DNA from 4 places in the Brevibacillus sp. HB2.2 genome. Region 3 is predicted to be linked to each of the others. Evidence: riboswitches for the same ligand, from Rfam matches in the RefSeq annotation. Region 3 holds a riboswitch; each other region holds the start of a gene.

Region 1 (4,263 bases), on a different contig from region 3:
TACTATGAGGTAAAAAGGTAGAAACGGAGTAAGGAGTGCAGCCGATGTATCAGCTCATAAGAAAATATCTGTTCCAGCAAGATGCGGAAGAGATTCATGAAAAGACAATTGGTGCCTTAAGGCTGGTGGAGGATTCTGCTCCAGGCAAAAGCATCCTGAAGATGATCTATCAGGTAAAAGACCAGCGGTTGGAGAATAAGCTGTGGGGAATGACTTTTCCGAATCCAGTCGGACTTGCAGCCGGTTTTGATAAAAATGCAGAAGTTTATCATGCGTTGGGTGCTCTTGGTTTTGGGTTTGTGGAAATCGGGACATTGACGCCACAGGGGCAGCCAGGCAATCCGAAGCCTCGATTGTTCCGATTGCCGGAACATCAAGCTGTCATTAACCGGATGGGCTTCAACAATCACGGTGCGTATTTGGCTTCCCAGCACTTAGTCGATTACGCATACTCAGATGTTCCGATTGGGATTAACATTGGGAAAAACAAAGTAACGCCGAATGAAGAGGCGGCCATTGACTATAGCAAATGTATGGACATGCTCTATGCATACGGTCACTATTTCGTCATTAACATCAGCTCTCCGAATACCCCGAATCTTCGTGACTTGCAGGAAACGGAGAGCTTGCGTCATTTGGTGCGTGCAGTAAAAGAAAAGGCAACCGAAATGGAAGGGCGTTCCATCAAGAAAAAGCCGATCTTGCTAAAAGTAGCGCCAGACATGTCAGATGAGCACATGCGCGATGTTGTTCACGCTGCTGTAGAAGAAGGCATTTCCGGAATTATTGCTACCAATACGACACTGTCACGTGAGGCCGTTTCCGGACATCGATTTGCCGAGGAAGCGGGCGGACTGAGCGGTAGACCTCTTACAGAGCGTTCCACTGCTTGGGTGAAGGAGATTTATCAAGAAGTAGGGGACAAGGTACCAATCATCGGTGTCGGCGGTATTTATAACGGCGAAGATGCCTACGCGAAAATCCGGGCAGGAGCCAGTCTTGTTCAGGTGTATACGGGGATGATTTATCAGGGCCCAGGTATCGCCAAACAAATCAACAAAAAACTGCTCAAGCTCATGCAACGCGATGGTTTTAAACATATTAGCGAAGTAATTGGCGTAGACGCAAAAGAATAGAAAGAATAAGTATGCATAGGTCGATGGCTCCTTTGTAGCGGGTCATCGACTTATGCGTTTTTGCTTATATTCTTCCGATTTATGTAGTGATCCGGTATAATGATGTGGGACAAACATGAATTGTCAGTCAATTGCATATAGTCGGCGTTAGGTGCCTTTATGTGACGCATAAAGGGTAACAGGGAATCGGGTGAAAGTCCCGAGCGGTCCCGCCACTGTAACCAGGGAGCTCTCTTTGAAAAGGAAACCACTCATCTTCGTATGGGGAAGGACAAGGAGCGCATGGATCTGGAAGCCAGGAGACCTACCTAGTAGCCACACCCACAGAACCTTCGCGGAAAGGAGCGGTGAATACGAGGCAATGAGGCTGTCTAGTCAGTCTGTTGTTTTGTGTGCACATCTCGTCCACTGATGGATGGGATTTTTTTGTTTGGAGGAAAGAATGAAAGTCAGTGAAGGAGGATAAACATGAATCGATCTCGTCTCGTATCTACTTGTTTGATGATCGCGGGCTTTGTCTTGTATTTTTTGCTCAATGAACCTGAGACAGGACATGCAATGCACATCATGGAAGGGTATTTGCCATTATCCTGGGCCTTATTTTGGTGGGCTGTGTTCTTGCCATTCTTTATTCTTGGGATTCGCTCGATTAACAAGATTGTAAAAGAACATCCCGAGATGAAGCTCCTTATTGGCGTTGCAGGAGCATTTGCCTTTGTTTTATCTGCATTGAAAATCCCTTCGGTTACAGGCAGCAGCTCTCACCCGACTGGAACGGGCCTTGGCGCCATTATGTTTGGGCCTTTTGCGATGTCTGTGTTAGGGAGTATGGTGCTCTTGTTTCAAGCCTTGCTTTTGGCGCATGGAGGTTTGACTACGCTAGGGGCAAATGCTGTATCCATGGCAGTGGTAGGACCGATGGTGGCATACGGAATCTATCGGTTGATTATGAAAGTGGCCGGAAGTCAGCGGCTGGCGGTTTTTGCGGCGGCGGCTTTGGCTGATCTCGCTACCTATGTGGTGACTTCGCTTCAACTGGCACTCGCATTTCCAGCTGAATCTGGCGGAGTGTTGGCTTCGTTTGCCAAATTCGCAGGAATATTTGCGTTCACGCAAGTACCGCTCGCCATCAGTGAAGGTCTGTTGACCGTTCTTGTTTGGAACTGGTTGTTATCTTATAACGCAAAAGAGCTTACACAGCTTCGTTTGCTCAAACGGGAGGAATCGCTGTGAAAAAAGGATGGAACTGGCTTTTACTCTTGGGGGTAATCGTACTGGCTACTGTCCCGCTGTTGCTGGTGCAGGATTCGGAATTTGGCGGCGCAGACGGCGTGGCAGAAGAAGCGATCAAGGAAATAGCTCCGAACTACGAACCATGGTTTCAACCGCTAATAGAACCGCCAGGGGGAGAGACGGAGAGTCTATTGTTTGCGGTGCAGGCGGCGTTGGGAGCGGGAGTGGTTGGCTACGCCGTGGGCTTGTACAAAGGTCGGTTGGATAAACGCAAAAAATGAACGGGTTGCAGCTTGATTCTCTCTCTTATCAAAACAGGCTAAAACATCTGCCGCCAGCTCATAAGCTATTGCTGGCGAGTGCAATGCTACTGCTCGTCCTGGTGGGACATGTATGGATGCAGATGGCGGTCGTGGTTTGGATGACGGTATGGGTAGTGGTGTATGCCCGTATTCCTGTCCGTATCTACTGTGCCTTTATGATCGTGTCACTCTCGTTTTTCGCGGCGGGGCTCCCTGCACTATTGATTGAAGGGGCGAGAGCAGGAGGAGTACAGGTCCAGGTCGCGGCAGCATGGGATTTGGGTTCGTATGTGCTCTATGTGCCGGTGTCCTCCTTCAGTAAAGTTTGGATCTTATTTTGGCGGACCATGGCGAGCTTATCCTGCTTTGCTTTCCTTTTGTTTACCGTGCCGTTTGCCGAAATCTTGCAGGTGCTTCGCCGGCTTCATATGCCTGTTCTTGTGACTGATTTATTAATGATCATGTATCGATTTATTTTTGTGTTGGTAACGATTTCTCACCAGATCTGGATTGCCCAACGTTCGCGCGGAGGTCATCGCGGCTTCCGGGCGACACTTCGGGATGCAGGGGTTCTCGTTGCGCAATTGTTTGTCAGAGCGATGCGCAAATACGAAGCCCTGCACAAAGGAATGGCGGCAAGAGGTTTCGGGGAGAGCATGCAGGTGCTCTCGTTTCATTCCCATGCCCGCTCGCGCCGCTATGAGTGGGAATCAATCGCAGGCTGTATCCTGCTGGTGCTGCTTGAGTGGTGGACAGGAGGTTGGCGGTTATGACATCACGGTTGTTGGAGTTCATCGATTTGCAGTACACGTATCCAGGAGGGCGGGGACCAGTCCTGTCAGGGCTGTCCTTATGGATTCCAGAGGGGAAAAAATGTGTTCTTTTGGGACGGAATGGCTGTGGGAAGTCGACCCTGTTCTTGCATGGAAACGGGATCATCGAGCCACAGCAGGGACAGGTGCTGTGGAAGGGGAAACCGCTTGTCTACAAACGGGCCGCATTGCAAGAGATGACGCAAAAGGTAGGCTTGGTCTTTCAAGATCCCGAGCATCAGTTGATCGCAAGCACAGTGGGGGAAGATATATCCTACGGTTTATGCAATCAGAAGCTGCCTGTGGACGTAATCCGAGCAAAGGTAGAAAAGGTGCTGGATGCATTCGGGTTAAGAGAGCTGGCTGAAGCTCCGATTCATCATTTGAGCCTGGGGCAAAAACGGAGACTGGCACTCGCGGGGGTCATGGTCATGGAGCCAGAGCTTTTGCTATTAGACGAGCCTACTGCGTATCTGGATCGCTATCAGACCAAAAATTTGCTGCGGGAGCTCGATGCTATTCACCGGCAAGGAACGACTGTTTTGATGGCAACACACGATATGGATATTGCGTTTGAATGGGCGGAATGGATTTGCATCATGGATGAAGGTAGGCTTGTATTCGCGGGAGATCCGCAGGAGGCATTGGAAAACAGAGACATGCTGGAAAGCCTCCATCTGGGTATGCCGTTGCTCGTTGATGTGTGGGAGGCACTGCCTGAGCAGTGGAAGCGAGAGTTGGGCGGAAATATTCCACGTTCGGTCGACGAGCTGAGAAAAA
Region 2 (4,263 bases), on a different contig from region 3:
GTCACAGATCACGTACAGACGATCACAGTACATGGCTGCAATATTGAGATCATGCAACGAGGACAACACCGTAATCCCGAGATTTTTGACCAGATCCATCACCTGCAACTGGTATCGAACATCCAAATGATTCGTCGGTTCGTCAAGGACAAGGAACTGGGCTTGCTGCACCAAAGCTCTGGCAATTAACACCCGCTGCTTCTCCCCACCCGATAAACTGAAAAAGCTGCGATCGGCATATGTATGCATCCCTACACGCTGTAGTGCTTCTTCACAAATTTGATGGTCTTCTGCGTTATCAGACTGAAATAGTCGTTTATGCGGAGCACGCCCCATATTCACGATTTCGGTTACCGAAAAATCAAATTCAACAGAGGACTCCTGCCGTACTGCCGCCATTCGCTGAGCGTTTTGACGCGAGGTTAACTTGTATACGTTGTCGCCATCCAGTGAGATCCATCCCGAACGCGGCTTCAGTACCCGATAAATGCTTTTTAGCAATGTGGACTTCCCACTGCCATTCGGCCCGATCAGTCCCACAAACTCTCCGGAGCGCACCTCCAGACTGACGTTGCGCAAGATTCCCTTTTTCTCCAGTTCGACCGATATATTCTCAACCTGCAAATTCATCGTCCGCTACCTCCAAAGGAATAAGAACTCCGCAACATCAACCAGATAAAGAATGGTCCACCACACAGCGCTGTCAAAATACCGATCGGCAGCTCTTCCGGTGCAAATGCGAGCCTGGCGACTACATCAACCCAGATGAGAAATATCGCGCCAAACAAAGCGCTGACAGGCAGGACACGTCTGTGATCTGATCCGACCATCACACGGACAATATGGGGCATCATTAATCCGACAAAACCAATTGATCCCGCGATGGACACGATCACCCCCGTGAGTAGTGCCGTGATCACCAGGAGAAGCTTGCGGAATTGTACCGTATTAACCCCCAGTGTCCCCGCTGACTCCTCGCCCATCAGCATCGCATTGAGCGAGCGGTATTGGGCCATTAAGACGATGAGACAGATGACGACAATCAATGTAGGGATCGTCAGGTACTCCCATTTGCCGCCAGCCAGACTGCCACTTAACCAAAACAGCACCGTCCCAATTCCATGCTCATTCGGCGCTGAAAACACAAGGAGACTGGTAATGGCCGACAAGATCGCAGATATCGCAATTCCAGCCATGAGCAGGCGTACCGTCGAGTTTTGTCCTCCAATACGGGATAGCGTAAAAATGAGAATAATAGACACGAGGGAGCCTGTAAAAGCGCCAAAGGTTAACGCATACTGCCCGTACATGCTGAATGCTCCGAAAATAATTACCGAAGTAGCTCCAACGGAAGCACCTGAAGATACGCCTAACACATACGGGTCCGCCAGGGAGTTGCGAACTAACGATTGGATCGCTACTCCCACGACAGACAGACCTGCGCCGACGATCGCCCCCAAGAGTACACGCGGAAAGCGAATATCCCAAATAATTGTTTGCTCCCCTTTGGACCAGTCCACCTCAATCCATTGGGTCAACATCGGAATTTTTGATAAGGCGATTTTCCATACCGTAGTCGGTTTAATCTCCACCGATCCCAGCGTAACTGCGAACGTAATCGAGAGGAAGAGTCCAACCAATAACGTAATGATGATAGAAGGTAACTTGATCTGTTGCAGTGCTATTCCCTCCCTTAAAAGGGGCGTACTCTATTTGAATTTATCCGGGTAGAGTCCTTCCGCCAAAATTTTCAGAGCAATCGGTGCTCGAACGCCTTCAGAAGCCGCAGACAATGGCAATACAACCAGTCGTTGATTTTTAATCGCTGGAATATCTGCCAGTTCTTTTTTGGTCAAAAGGAAATTGCGTTTTTGCTCAACAGTTCTGTCCCCGTAGTCTACGACAATAATCACGTCCGGATTGCGACTCACTACTTGTTCCCAACTGACCTCTGCCCACCCCTTTTGAATATCGTCAAAAATGTTCTTGCCGCCAGCCGTCTTGATTAAGGACGTCATGTAATTGTTGGCTGCTGTGAATGGCTTATCTTCCCCGTTGTCGTACACGAACACTTTAAGTGGCTCGTCCACCTTGCCGATTTTGCTAATCGTTTGATCCATTTCACTCTTCATTTTATGGATCAAATCATTGGCTTTGTCCTCCACACGGAAAATGCGTCCGATGTTCGTAATATCCGCGAACACATCGTCGATCGTTGGACCAGGCTTGCTAGACGATTCTTGCAGGTACGATTTGATGCCGACCTTTTCCAAATCCTGCATCGATCCTACGCCCTTTTCGCCGAATCCGCTTTTCCATCCGGCGTACACGAAGTCTGGGTTCGCTGCCAGCAGCACTTCTTTGGTTGGATACTTGTCAGACAGTACCGGAACCTTGTCGTATTCTAGTTTTAACTCTGGAAGGATTTTATCGTCTAGGTAAGCGGTTCCGACCATTTTATCAGCCAGGCCCAATGCCAGCATGATTTCGGTTACGTGTTGGTTCAATGTCACGGCACGCTCAGGTGCTTTTGGATAGGTCATTTCGATGCCATTATTGGTGAGTGTTACAGGCTTGCTCTCTGCTGCTGGAGCAGCGGTTTGTTCTGTTTTGGCTGGGGCTTGTGTTACCGTAGTGGAGCCACATGCCGAAACCAAAAGCATGGCAGCTGTCATGATACCGAAAGCTAGTCCTTTCATTACTGTATGTGTTCTGATTGTATGAAACATCTGTAATCCCCTTTTTCTTTTATAAATGTTGTAGTAAACCAATTGCTTCCACAAAAAAAGCACCCCCATTTCAATCGGGAGGTGCATGACAAACGTAGATATAGCCATAACAGGCGCAAAGGCGCCCTTTCATAGACTGTTTCCACATCTGCCCCATCCTCGTGGGTCGATTGTAAATGATCGCATGGCAGGTCTCCTGGCTTACGGATCAACACACCCAGCTACCTTCCCATTTTTTGTCTCGCAAAAAACAGTGGCTATTCGCTAGGCGCTCCTCGTTACAGTGGCGGGACCGCGCCGGTTTTTCACCGGACTTCCCTTTTAAGCTGACGGCATATGCCATCCAGCACCATTCGATACGTATTCAATTTTTCCAACTTCTTCATTGGTTGATAGAAGTTAGTTTTTTCGGGAACTGCGTGAGTATTTCAACGCCTGTTTCCGTAACCAAGACATCGTCTTCAATTCGCACGCCGCCTACTCCTGGCAAATAGATGCCCGGCTCGATGGTAAAGACCATTCCTGGACGAAGCACTTCTTGGTTCTGGCTGTGAACAGACGGATATTCATGTACATCCATCCCTAGTCCATGCCCAAGGCGGTGCATGAAGTATTCTCCGTAGCCTTTTGCGGTGATAACATCGCGAGCGGTTTTATCCAAATGCGCAAAGCTCACACCCGGACGAATCTCAGCAATTGCCGCTTCGTTGGCAGCCAAAACTGTCTCGTAAATTTCTTGTAGCTGGGCACTGATCTCGCCAACAGCAAAGGTACGAGTAATATCGGATACATATCCGTTCGCAGCTACCCCGATATCAAACAAAAGCAAGTCGCCTTCTTGCACCTGGCGCGTTCCTGGCTTCCCATGTGGCAAAGCGGACTTCTCCCCTGCCAATACCATGGACGTAAAGGATGGACCTTCTGCGCCCAAGCGCTTCATCTGGAATTCCAGCTCAGCTACGATTTCTGTCTCGGTCATGCCTGTCTTGACTTTTTTCAGGGTCTCCCGCAAGGAATCTTCGACCAACTGAACAGCATGCTTCAGACGATCCACTTCATCCGGAGATTTGATCAAACGCATTTCACGCAGTGGCTCTTCCACGTCCACATAGCTCGACGCCAGAACAACTTGTCCAAGTGCTTCATAGCGCTCGACAGTCATATGACTTTTTTCAATGCCGAGCTTCGCCAAGTTCGCTGGCAACACTTGCTTGAGGATTTCATACGGGTTTTGGATATCCGTATGTGTATGGATATCTTGAACGAACGAAGCCTCTGCTGCTGCCTCACGATCAAGAGCAGGTACAATTAAGGAAGGCTTTCCTTCAGCAGGAATAACAAGACCCATAAAACGTTCATGCGGGTCAGTAAAAAATCCGGTCAAATAGTAGACGTGCTTGGGAGAGGTAATCAACACCGCGTTCAGCTCTTGCTCTGTCAAAAACGTGTGGAGCTTCGAAATGCGCTCTTGAAACAACTTCTTCACCCTGCTTTCACCAATTATTCTATTGCGAGAATACCACTTCCCCATCAA
Region 3 (4,263 bases):
TTGCAGTCCATCGACATGCTCCATGATCTTCGGCATCCCTACTCCACCCTGAACCGTATCCAGCAAGGTGAGACCGCCCAATACTTTTTTATATGTGTCCCGTTCAGTCGCACTGAGCTCCATCCAGGCCATCTTGTCATCTGACAACGGAATCTCATCATCCGTCCAGAACTGCATGATGTTTTGATTCCAAAACGTCATCGTAAAATCGTCGTCCGGCCTGTTCCAATTGACTGCTTTCATATGGCGTTCCTCTTCTCTTTTTGCTTGATGCTTTTCCTTATATGAATCGACTTCACTAAACTGCGCAGCTAATGCACTCTTCTACAGTCAAATGCTTCGTACGCGTATAGTAGAGCGACTTCAGACCTTTTTTCGCTGCGTAAATGTAATAGCGAGCCAGTTCTCTGGTTGAAATATTGCTGTTCACGTGCAGTACAGTCGAAATTCCTTGGTCGATGTGCTCTTGAATTTCGGCAATCAGATCAATCACTTTGAATTGGTCGATCACATACGCCGATTTGTAGTAAAAATAGTTTTCCTGCGACAAGTATGGCATCGGGTAATACGTCGTAGAGTTGGCATACGTTCTCGTTTCGATATGCTCGACGATTGGCATCACGCTAGAAGTCGCGTTCTGAATGTAGGAAATGCTCTGTGTCGGTGCAATCGCCAAACGGTACGCATGATAAACGCCATGCTTTTGCACCTTTTGCTGTAGCTCCGCCCAATCTGCTGGTGTCGGAATGTGCATTCCTTCAAAGAGAAGCTTTGCTTTTTCCGTCCGCGGGCTGTAATCGTTCGTCACGTACTTGTTAAAATAAGTGCCTTTTGCATATTCCGATTGTTCAAAGCCCAAGAAGGTCATGCCTGTTTCCCTTGCAATTTCCATACTTTTTTCCAAGGAGTAGAAGTTCATCATCATGAAGAACGTACGGGCGAAATCTTTCGCTTCTTCACTTTCGTAAGCGATTCTGTTCTTTGCGAGATAACCGTTCAGATTCATCGCACCGAGACCTACAGAGTGCAGCTCACGATTTGCCTTTTGAACGCCTGGAGCGTTTTCTACACGCGTCATGTCACTCACGGCTGTAATGGCTTCGATTCCTTCGTGGACAGATTCGCGGATCATTTTGCGTTCCATCACATTGACAATATTGAGCGATGCCAGATTGCAGCTAATATCGCGACGGATGATATCCATCTCGCCGTAATTGGTAATCGTCGAAGTCTCCTGTAGCTGGAAGATTTCCGTGCACAGGTTGGACATTTTTACCGAACCGAGATCTTTCAGCGCATGGTTGTTGTTCGCATTCGTTTTGTTCATGATGTACGGATAGCCCGATTCCATTTGGATCATCGCGATTTTGGTCAACATCTCGCGTGCGCTCATCACGGTCTTTTTCTTGATGCGATCGTTAGCCAAGAGCTCCTCGTACATCTCATCGAGGTCCATATCATCCAGATGCACGCCGTATTCTTTGTACACGGAGTACGGAGCAAACACAGTCAATGGCTTGTTTTCCTCAGCCAGCTTGTAGAATACGTTTGGTACGATCAGGCCGATGGACAACGTTTTGATGCGGGCTTTTTCATCCGCATTGATTTTTTTGCAATCGAGAAACTCGTTAATATCCCAGCCGAAGATGTTGTAGTACGCTGCACCTGAGCCTTTGCGTTGCCCCATTTGATCCGCGTAGGAAAACGCATCTTCCAACAGCTTGAGAACCGGCATAACACCTTTTGCTGCGCCCTCGACGCCTTTAATCGGCTCTCCTCGTCCGCGAAGCTTGGACAGGTTCACGGCTACACCGCCGCCAATTTTGGATAACTGCATACAAGTTCCCAAAATAAAGTTGATGGAATTCAGTGAATCATCCATTTCGAGCAAGAAGCAGGAAACCATTTCTCCCCGGCGGCTTTTGCCTGCGTTCAGGAAGGTTGGTGTCGCTGGTTGCAAGCGTTGATCCATCATGGAGACCGTTAAACGCTTGGCGAGCTCAAAGTCACCTTGTCCAAGTGACAGTGCCACAACGGCCACCCGGTCTGGATACTGCTCCAAGTACATCGATTTATCGTTCGTTTTCAAAGCGTAATCTTTATAAAATTTGGAGATAGCCATATACGAAGCAAATTGAAAATCGGCGTCATAGGCCAAACGGAAAACTTCATCGACCTGCTCAACCGTGTATGTTTCATAGACGTTTTCATAAAAATCATTCTCGATCAAATAGTCCATGCGTTCTTTCACACTGCCAAAGGTCATCGTGTTGGACTGCACTTCTTCCATGAAGACCGCAACCGCTTCCCGATCCTTTTCCAGTTGATAAAATCCGTCGTTGCCACGCTGCATCAGTTCGTTGTTCAATTCAATATGCCGCAATTGCTGCCACCCCACTCGTAAATTGTTCCACGTCACGGCCGGTACCGGACAGTTCGAATTTAGAAATCACCGGAACGCCATATTGGCTCGCGATCGTATCCGCGCTTTTGGCAAAACTGGTTCCCCAGTTGCGGTTGCCGCTGGCAGATACCCCGCGCAGATGGACATGATTTCGCTTCAGGAACGTCGCCACCTTCTCCGGCACTTGTCCGAATCCCGTCGTGTATGTGATCAAAATGAATGGCTCGTCCAGCACCATATCTTGATCAATTTCCACATGTGGCAAATTAATTTTGTTGACGAATCGTCGGACGTTTCCTGTTTTTGAATCATAAGCGATTAGCATGTCCCTCATCCTATCCTTGCTATTTTTACTCTGTATGTATGTTATTTAGCCAAAGTAAAAGCGCATCCGACGTTTACATGCCGAATGCGCGTGATGACTTCCATCTAGCAATTCGCCAATGCGAATTGAGCGCTCGAACACTTCCCTATCTCCCGTAGGGTAAACAGTGCAAGCGGTTAGGCAGGTCTCCTGGCTTTTGGATCATCGCTCCATTTTCACCTTCCCGATCCTTCATGATCAGTGGCCTTCTTTCGCAAATGGAACTCTCTCATTACAGTGGCGGGACCGCGTCGGATTCTCACCGACTTCCCTATTAAGTCTACCAAATCTGGCTGGTAAACACCTTACCGCATCAATATGTAGTTGGTAAAACTTACTTTACCTCAATATATCGTAGGAGTCAAGCTCAGTATGGGCTCTTTTCGAAAACTAACTATTCTCCTTTTTCGGCTATTGCCAATCTCTGGTTCTCGTTCATATAATAGATTTTGTGCGTGTTGGTTAGCCTTGGAGAGATTGGAGAGTCGCCCTCATGAAAAGCACCGACTATCAACCTGTCGTCATACCTCGTTCCTACCGTAGAATCATGACTTATCAAGAGCGTGACTATCACATTTTCGTAAGTATACCTGCCGATCCCCCTCCGGAATCAGGCTTTCCCGTCATATATTTGCTAGATGGAAACTCTGTTTTTGCAACCGTGACCGAAGCGATACGGATACAATCACGTGGCCCTGAACGAACTGGGGTGTATCCTGCTATCGTCGTCGGGATTGGCTATCCAACAGACGCTCCATACCATCCTGCCCGTTTCTATGATTACACGTATGAAGTTCCCGCCTCAGAGCTTCCTGACAGCCCAAAAGGAGCCGAGTGGCCACAAATGGGGGGAGCCGAGCAGTTCCTCACCTTTTTAGAGGAGGAGCTCAAGCCTAGCATCGAAAACGACTTCCCCATCGATCGGACCCAGCAAGCGATTTTGGGACATTCGCTAGGCGGCTTATTTGTCTTGCATGTGCTTCTGTCCAGACCACACGCGTTCCAGCGGTATATTGCCGGTAGTCCCTCTATCCACTGGAATGAGAGCGTGCTGCTTGCGAAGGAGAGTCAATTGCCGAGCCTGCTGACAGATGACCTCAACGTCCATGCACTCCTCACCATCGGGGAGTTGGAAAACGATGGGCGATTCTTGGTCAAAGAAAAATCGCTGGCGATGATCGAACGATTGTCCTCCATGGGGAAGGGCCAAATCAAGGCTTCCTTTAAGGAATTTGCCAACGAAAATCACTCGTCCGTTTTGCCAGTCTTCATTAGTCAAGGACTCAGATTCGCCACGAAAAAAACTGCCCGCTACTAACAACGGGCAGTTTTTGTTTTTCATGATTCGCTTACTGTAGAGATAACACTTTGGTGATTTGGGGCAGCTCTTCGATGGCAGATACAATCGTTGGTGTAATCTCTTCATCAGTCACAGAGATAAGCAGGGCATTCTTCCCTTTTTGCTCGCGGGATACATTCAACTTGGAAACATTGA
Region 4 (4,263 bases), on a different contig from region 3:
AGGCGAATCTGGGAGAATAACCGTTCCTTTGCCGAATAAGCGCATGATGAGAGGGGGGCCTTCAAATGCACAAAACATGAGAGTAATCCTGCCATTTTCCTGTAGATGAGCACTGGTTTCGTTTCCGCTTCCGGTCAGGTCCAAATAGGCCACCTCGGTAGGCGATAGGATGCGAAAGGAATCGTACCCTTTCGGTGAAAGATTCACGTGACCATCTGTGTCCATAGGAGCAGAGGCAACGAAGAACATTCGCTGCTTCTTGATAAACTTCTCATGCTCAGGTCGTAACTCAGAGAAAAGCTGACCCATTTTGCACCCCTCCAGGTAAAAGAATTGTTTTTACTACCCTCATATTACGATGAAAATATGAAGAATTTGTGTTGATATTACCAGTACGTCCCAAATTGATGATAAAGTGTAAATATTCTCGCAACAAAATCACCTTTGAAAAGGAGGAGCATTTACATGCAATCATCACAGCCAATTTACTTAGGGGAGCGCATCCATTTAATAGACGGTTTCGATATGGGCTGGGCGGAACGCACGGGGACTTATGTCATCGCTGAAGAAGAACTGACTTTGGTTGAAACAGGGCCAAGCCCCTCCGTCCCATACATCAAGACCGGCCTCGCCAAGCTCGGTTTTACCCCGGAACAAGTAAAATACATCATTGTGACGCATATTCATTTGGATCATGCGGGAGGAGTGGGACTTTTTCTAAAGGATTGCCCAAACGCAAAGATCGTCGTCCATCCGAAAGGTGCACGTCACCTCGTTAATCCAAGCCGACTGATCGCAGGGGCGAGAGCGGTGTATCATGATGATTTTGATCGATTGTTTGATCCGATTGAGGCTGTTCCCGAAGAGCGGATTTTGATTCGTGGAGACGGGGATACACTAAAGATCGGAGCGAATTGCGTGTTGGAGTTTCTGGATTCGCCAGGGCATGCCAATCATCACTTCAGCATCTACGATCCCGTTAGCCGCGGCATGTTCACAGGTGATACGGCAGGTGTACTTTATCCGCAGCTTAAAAAGGATGGTGTACACCTCGTGCTGCCATCTACTTCTCCGAATCAGTTTGACCCGGATGCCATGTTAGCGTCTCTACGTCGATTTGAAGCGCGCAAGCTGAATCGTATTTACTTTGGTCATTTTGGGATGTCTGAACAGGTAGACGATGTGTACCGTCAAATACGTGAGTGGCTCCCAGTGTTTGTGGCGGAAGGAGAATCAACACTTGCTGCTGGACAAACCTATGCTGATCTGTCTCGTAAGTTATTGGAACGAGTCTCGGAGCATCTACAGTTACAAGGCATCAATGATGACCACGAAGTTTTCGGAGTACTCAAGCTCGATTTACAGGTGTGCGCCATGGGCATTCTGGATTATTTGCACAAACGAGGGTAAAAGCTTTGCCAAAAGCATTCCATTTGCCTGAACTTTTTGTTCAGGCGTTTTCATTTTTAGCAGGCAAGAAAGTAATGGCTAACGTGTTTGTCATTCTTTTTTCATCCAAGGAATGCTATGATGTAGGATGAGTCATGGACTGTGACAATTTCAAACGTAACAGCAAATAGGTGCCTCGTCTTTTCTCAAAAAGATCGGGTGAAAAGGGAAGTCGGTGAAAATCCGACGCGGTCCCGCCACTGTAAATCGGCTCGTTCCTCAGCCGTAAGCCAGGAGACCTGCCTGTTTGTTTTTGTGCCTGTTGCCTTCGCGGAAAGGATCGGCCTATTTCAGGAAGCAGACCATCCTGTCTGTTTGCCCTGAGGTGCCGACCCTTTGAATTCCGAATGGAAGCAAGGGTCGCTTTTTTTATTGGAAGGTACAGTCAATCAGACACGCAGAAAGGAAGTTTTACATATGAAACGTTCATTGCGATTCATGATCCCACTACTTGTTGCGGCGAGCCTCGCAGGTTGTGCGGGTAACGATAACAGCCAGCCAGCACCTGGTGGACAAACCAGTGCACCGCAGACAGCACCGCAAGAGAATACAGCCGAGCAGTCTGCAAAACAAACAACGTATCCGTTGACAGTCAAGGATGCGACAGGAAAAGAAGTAACCTTTGCAAAAGCTCCTGAGCGAATCGTCTCCACATCACCTGCCGAGACAGAGATTTTGTTCGCATTAGGCTTGGAAGATCGGATCGTAGCTGTCTCAGACTATGATGATTATCCAGAAGCGGCGAAGACAAAACCGAAAATTGGTGGCGTCGTCAAACCGAATGAAGAAGCGATTCTCGCTCAAACGCCAGATATGGTCGTCGGTGGGATTTCGATGGAGAAGCCAGTGGCTGACAAGCTCAAATCTCTCGGGATGCCCGTCTACATTACCCATCCGACAAAGATGGATGACATCCTAAACAATGTGTTGGCGATGGGAGTTATCACTAACAAACAAGAACAAGCCGAAAAAGTTGTCGCGCAAATGAAGAAGGATATCGCGTACGTTCAAGAAGCAGTGAAACATGTAAAACCAGAAGAGAAGAAAAAGGTATACCTTGAGTTTTCCCCAGGCTGGACAGTCGGAAAAGGTGAATTCATGGACGAGCTCATCACACTGGCTGGAGCGACGAACATTGCTTCTGATACACAGGGCTGGAATCCGATCAGTGAAGAAAAGATTTTGCAAAACGATCCAGACGTCATTTTGTATGCGAGTGGAATTACCGATGAAAAGACTGGCGTCAAGCTGGAGGATATGATCGCCAAGCGTAATGGCTGGGATAAAATGAAGGCGATTCGTGAAAAACAAATCTTTGGCATGGACCAAAATATTTTGTCCCGTCCTGGTCCGCGTATTACACAAGGCTTGATTAAAGTAGCGAAGGCGATTTACCCTGACTTGGTGAAATAAAATGAAGAATCGATTGTTCATATGGGGAGGAGCCAGCTGTCTCGTCCTTCTGGCTTCAATAGTCATCAGTATCTCGATGGGGGCGGCACACCTCCCCATTTCGCAAGTATGGCTCATCCTGCTCCATCAAATCCCGGGCTTGTCTGAGTGGATCACCGTAACGTGGCCGGAGTCATCTGAGCAAATTGTCATGAAGGTTCGTTTTCCACGCGTTGTATTGGCTGTTTTGATTGGCGCCTGCTTGTCTCTTGCGGGGGCGGGCTTCCAGGGAGTTTTGCGCAATCCGCTCGCAGATCCATTTACGATGGGCGTGGCATCCGGTTCTGCTGTCGGAGCAGCCTTTTTGATCCTGTTTGGCTTGCAAATCAGCTTTTTGGGTGCATGGAGCACGCCTGTTGTCGCTTTTCTTACAGGACTGCTCAGTTTATGGATCGTACTCGGACTCGCGAACACCCAAGGAAAGCTACAAACGGAGACCCTGATTTTGTCTGGTGTTGTTGTGCAGGCTTTTCTCGGCTCACTCGTTTCCTTTATGGTGTCGCTATCGGATCAGACGGTGAATGAGATCGTGTTCTGGCTGATGGGCAGCCTGTCATTTCGGGGCTGGGCCTTTACGTATGTCTTGATTCCGTACTTGGTCATAGGCGGAATAGTGCTGGTAAGCTATGCGCGTTCCTTGAACCTATTTGCGTTAGGCGAGCGGCAGGCTGCGCATCTCGGCGTCCATGTAGATCGAACGAAGCTGGTGGTTCTGGTCGTCTCGACGCTCCTGACGGCAGCGGCGGTTTCTATCGCGGGAATTATCGGGTTCGTTGGCCTGGTGGTACCGCACCTCGTCCGTATGCTTGTCGGTCCTGACTATCGAATTTTACTGCCGATGGCTGCGATCTGCGGTGGTATCTATGTGCTGTGGGCCGATACTCTCGCCAGAATGCTGCTAAGTCCAACGGAAATCCCGCTCGGTGTCGTGACAGCATTTCTGGGTGCACCGTTTTTCGCGTATTTATTAAAGCAAAATAAACGCTTTAGGAAGAGGTAACGTATGCAATGATCAATGTGCACAGCTTGCAAAAATCGTATCAGGATACGCCAGTTTTGCACGGAATCGATTTTTGCGTGGACAAGGGAGAATTTTTTGGCATTATCGGACCAAATGGAAGCGGTAAATCCACCTTGCTGAAAATGATTTCAGGGGTCATCAAGGCAGATGCAGGAGATATTTTGCTTCAGGAGAAAAAGCTTCATTCCTATCCACGCAAAGAGCTTGCAAAAATATTGGCTGTATTGGAGCAAGAGGGGCTGCCGCCAGTGGGCTTTCGAGTCCGAGAGGTGTTGGAGATGGGGCGCTTTCCTTACCAAAATTGGCTGGGGGAAGAGAAGCAGGATGTCGCATCGCTTATT

Evidence for each region. Region 3 has a riboswitch for cobalamin ahead of nrdI (class Ib ribonucleoside-diphosphate reductase assembly flavoprotein NrdI). Riboswitches for the same ligand answer to the same signal wherever they lie in the genome.
Region 1: it holds a riboswitch for cobalamin, as region 3 does, so the genes downstream of both, HP401_RS24495 (energy-coupling factor ABC transporter permease) here and nrdI (class Ib ribonucleoside-diphosphate reductase assembly flavoprotein NrdI) in region 3, are expected to answer to the same signal.
Region 2: it holds a riboswitch for cobalamin, as region 3 does, so the genes downstream of both, HP401_RS07650 (ABC transporter substrate-binding protein) here and nrdI (class Ib ribonucleoside-diphosphate reductase assembly flavoprotein NrdI) in region 3, are expected to answer to the same signal.
Region 4: it holds a riboswitch for cobalamin, as region 3 does, so the genes downstream of both, HP401_RS15025 (ABC transporter substrate-binding protein) here and nrdI (class Ib ribonucleoside-diphosphate reductase assembly flavoprotein NrdI) in region 3, are expected to answer to the same signal.

Annotation. Positions count from the first base shown of each region.
Region 1 covers NZ_JABSUV010000043.1:13,399-17,661, reverse strand. The annotation lists gene HP401_RS24500 (quinone-dependent dihydroorotate dehydrogenase) at 45-1,136, shown strand; cobalamin riboswitch at 1,269-1,462, shown strand; gene HP401_RS24495 (energy-coupling factor ABC transporter permease) at 1,605-2,369, shown strand; gene HP401_RS24490 (energy-coupling factor ABC transporter substrate-binding protein) at 2,366-2,650, shown strand; gene cbiQ (cobalt ECF transporter T component CbiQ) at 2,647-3,444, shown strand; gene HP401_RS24480 (energy-coupling factor ABC transporter ATP-binding protein) at 3,441-4,263, shown strand, end outside.
Region 2 covers NZ_JABSUV010000008.1:70,708-74,970, forward strand. The annotation lists gene HP401_RS07640 (heme ABC transporter ATP-binding protein) at 1-630, opposite strand, end outside; gene HP401_RS07645 (FecCD family ABC transporter permease) at 627-1,685, opposite strand; gene HP401_RS07650 (ABC transporter substrate-binding protein) at 1,710-2,729, opposite strand; cobalamin riboswitch at 2,899-3,098, opposite strand; gene HP401_RS07655 (M24 family metallopeptidase) at 3,112-4,206, opposite strand.
Region 3 covers NZ_JABSUV010000025.1:7,210-11,472, reverse strand. The annotation lists gene nrdF (class 1b ribonucleoside-diphosphate reductase subunit beta) at 1-243, opposite strand, end outside; gene nrdE (class 1b ribonucleoside-diphosphate reductase subunit alpha) at 299-2,383, opposite strand; gene nrdI (class Ib ribonucleoside-diphosphate reductase assembly flavoprotein NrdI) at 2,370-2,729, opposite strand; cobalamin riboswitch at 2,892-3,091, opposite strand; gene HP401_RS30250 (alpha/beta hydrolase) at 3,262-4,086, shown strand; gene HP401_RS30245 (ACT domain-containing protein) at 4,118-4,263, opposite strand, start outside.
Region 4 covers NZ_JABSUV010000018.1:116,160-120,422, forward strand. The annotation lists gene HP401_RS15015 (pyridoxamine 5'-phosphate oxidase family protein) at 1-309, opposite strand, end outside; gene HP401_RS15020 (MBL fold metallo-hydrolase) at 466-1,410, shown strand; cobalamin riboswitch at 1,562-1,710, shown strand; gene HP401_RS15025 (ABC transporter substrate-binding protein) at 1,867-2,862, shown strand; gene HP401_RS15030 (FecCD family ABC transporter permease) at 2,864-3,901, shown strand; gene HP401_RS15035 (ABC transporter ATP-binding protein) at 3,910-4,263, shown strand, end outside.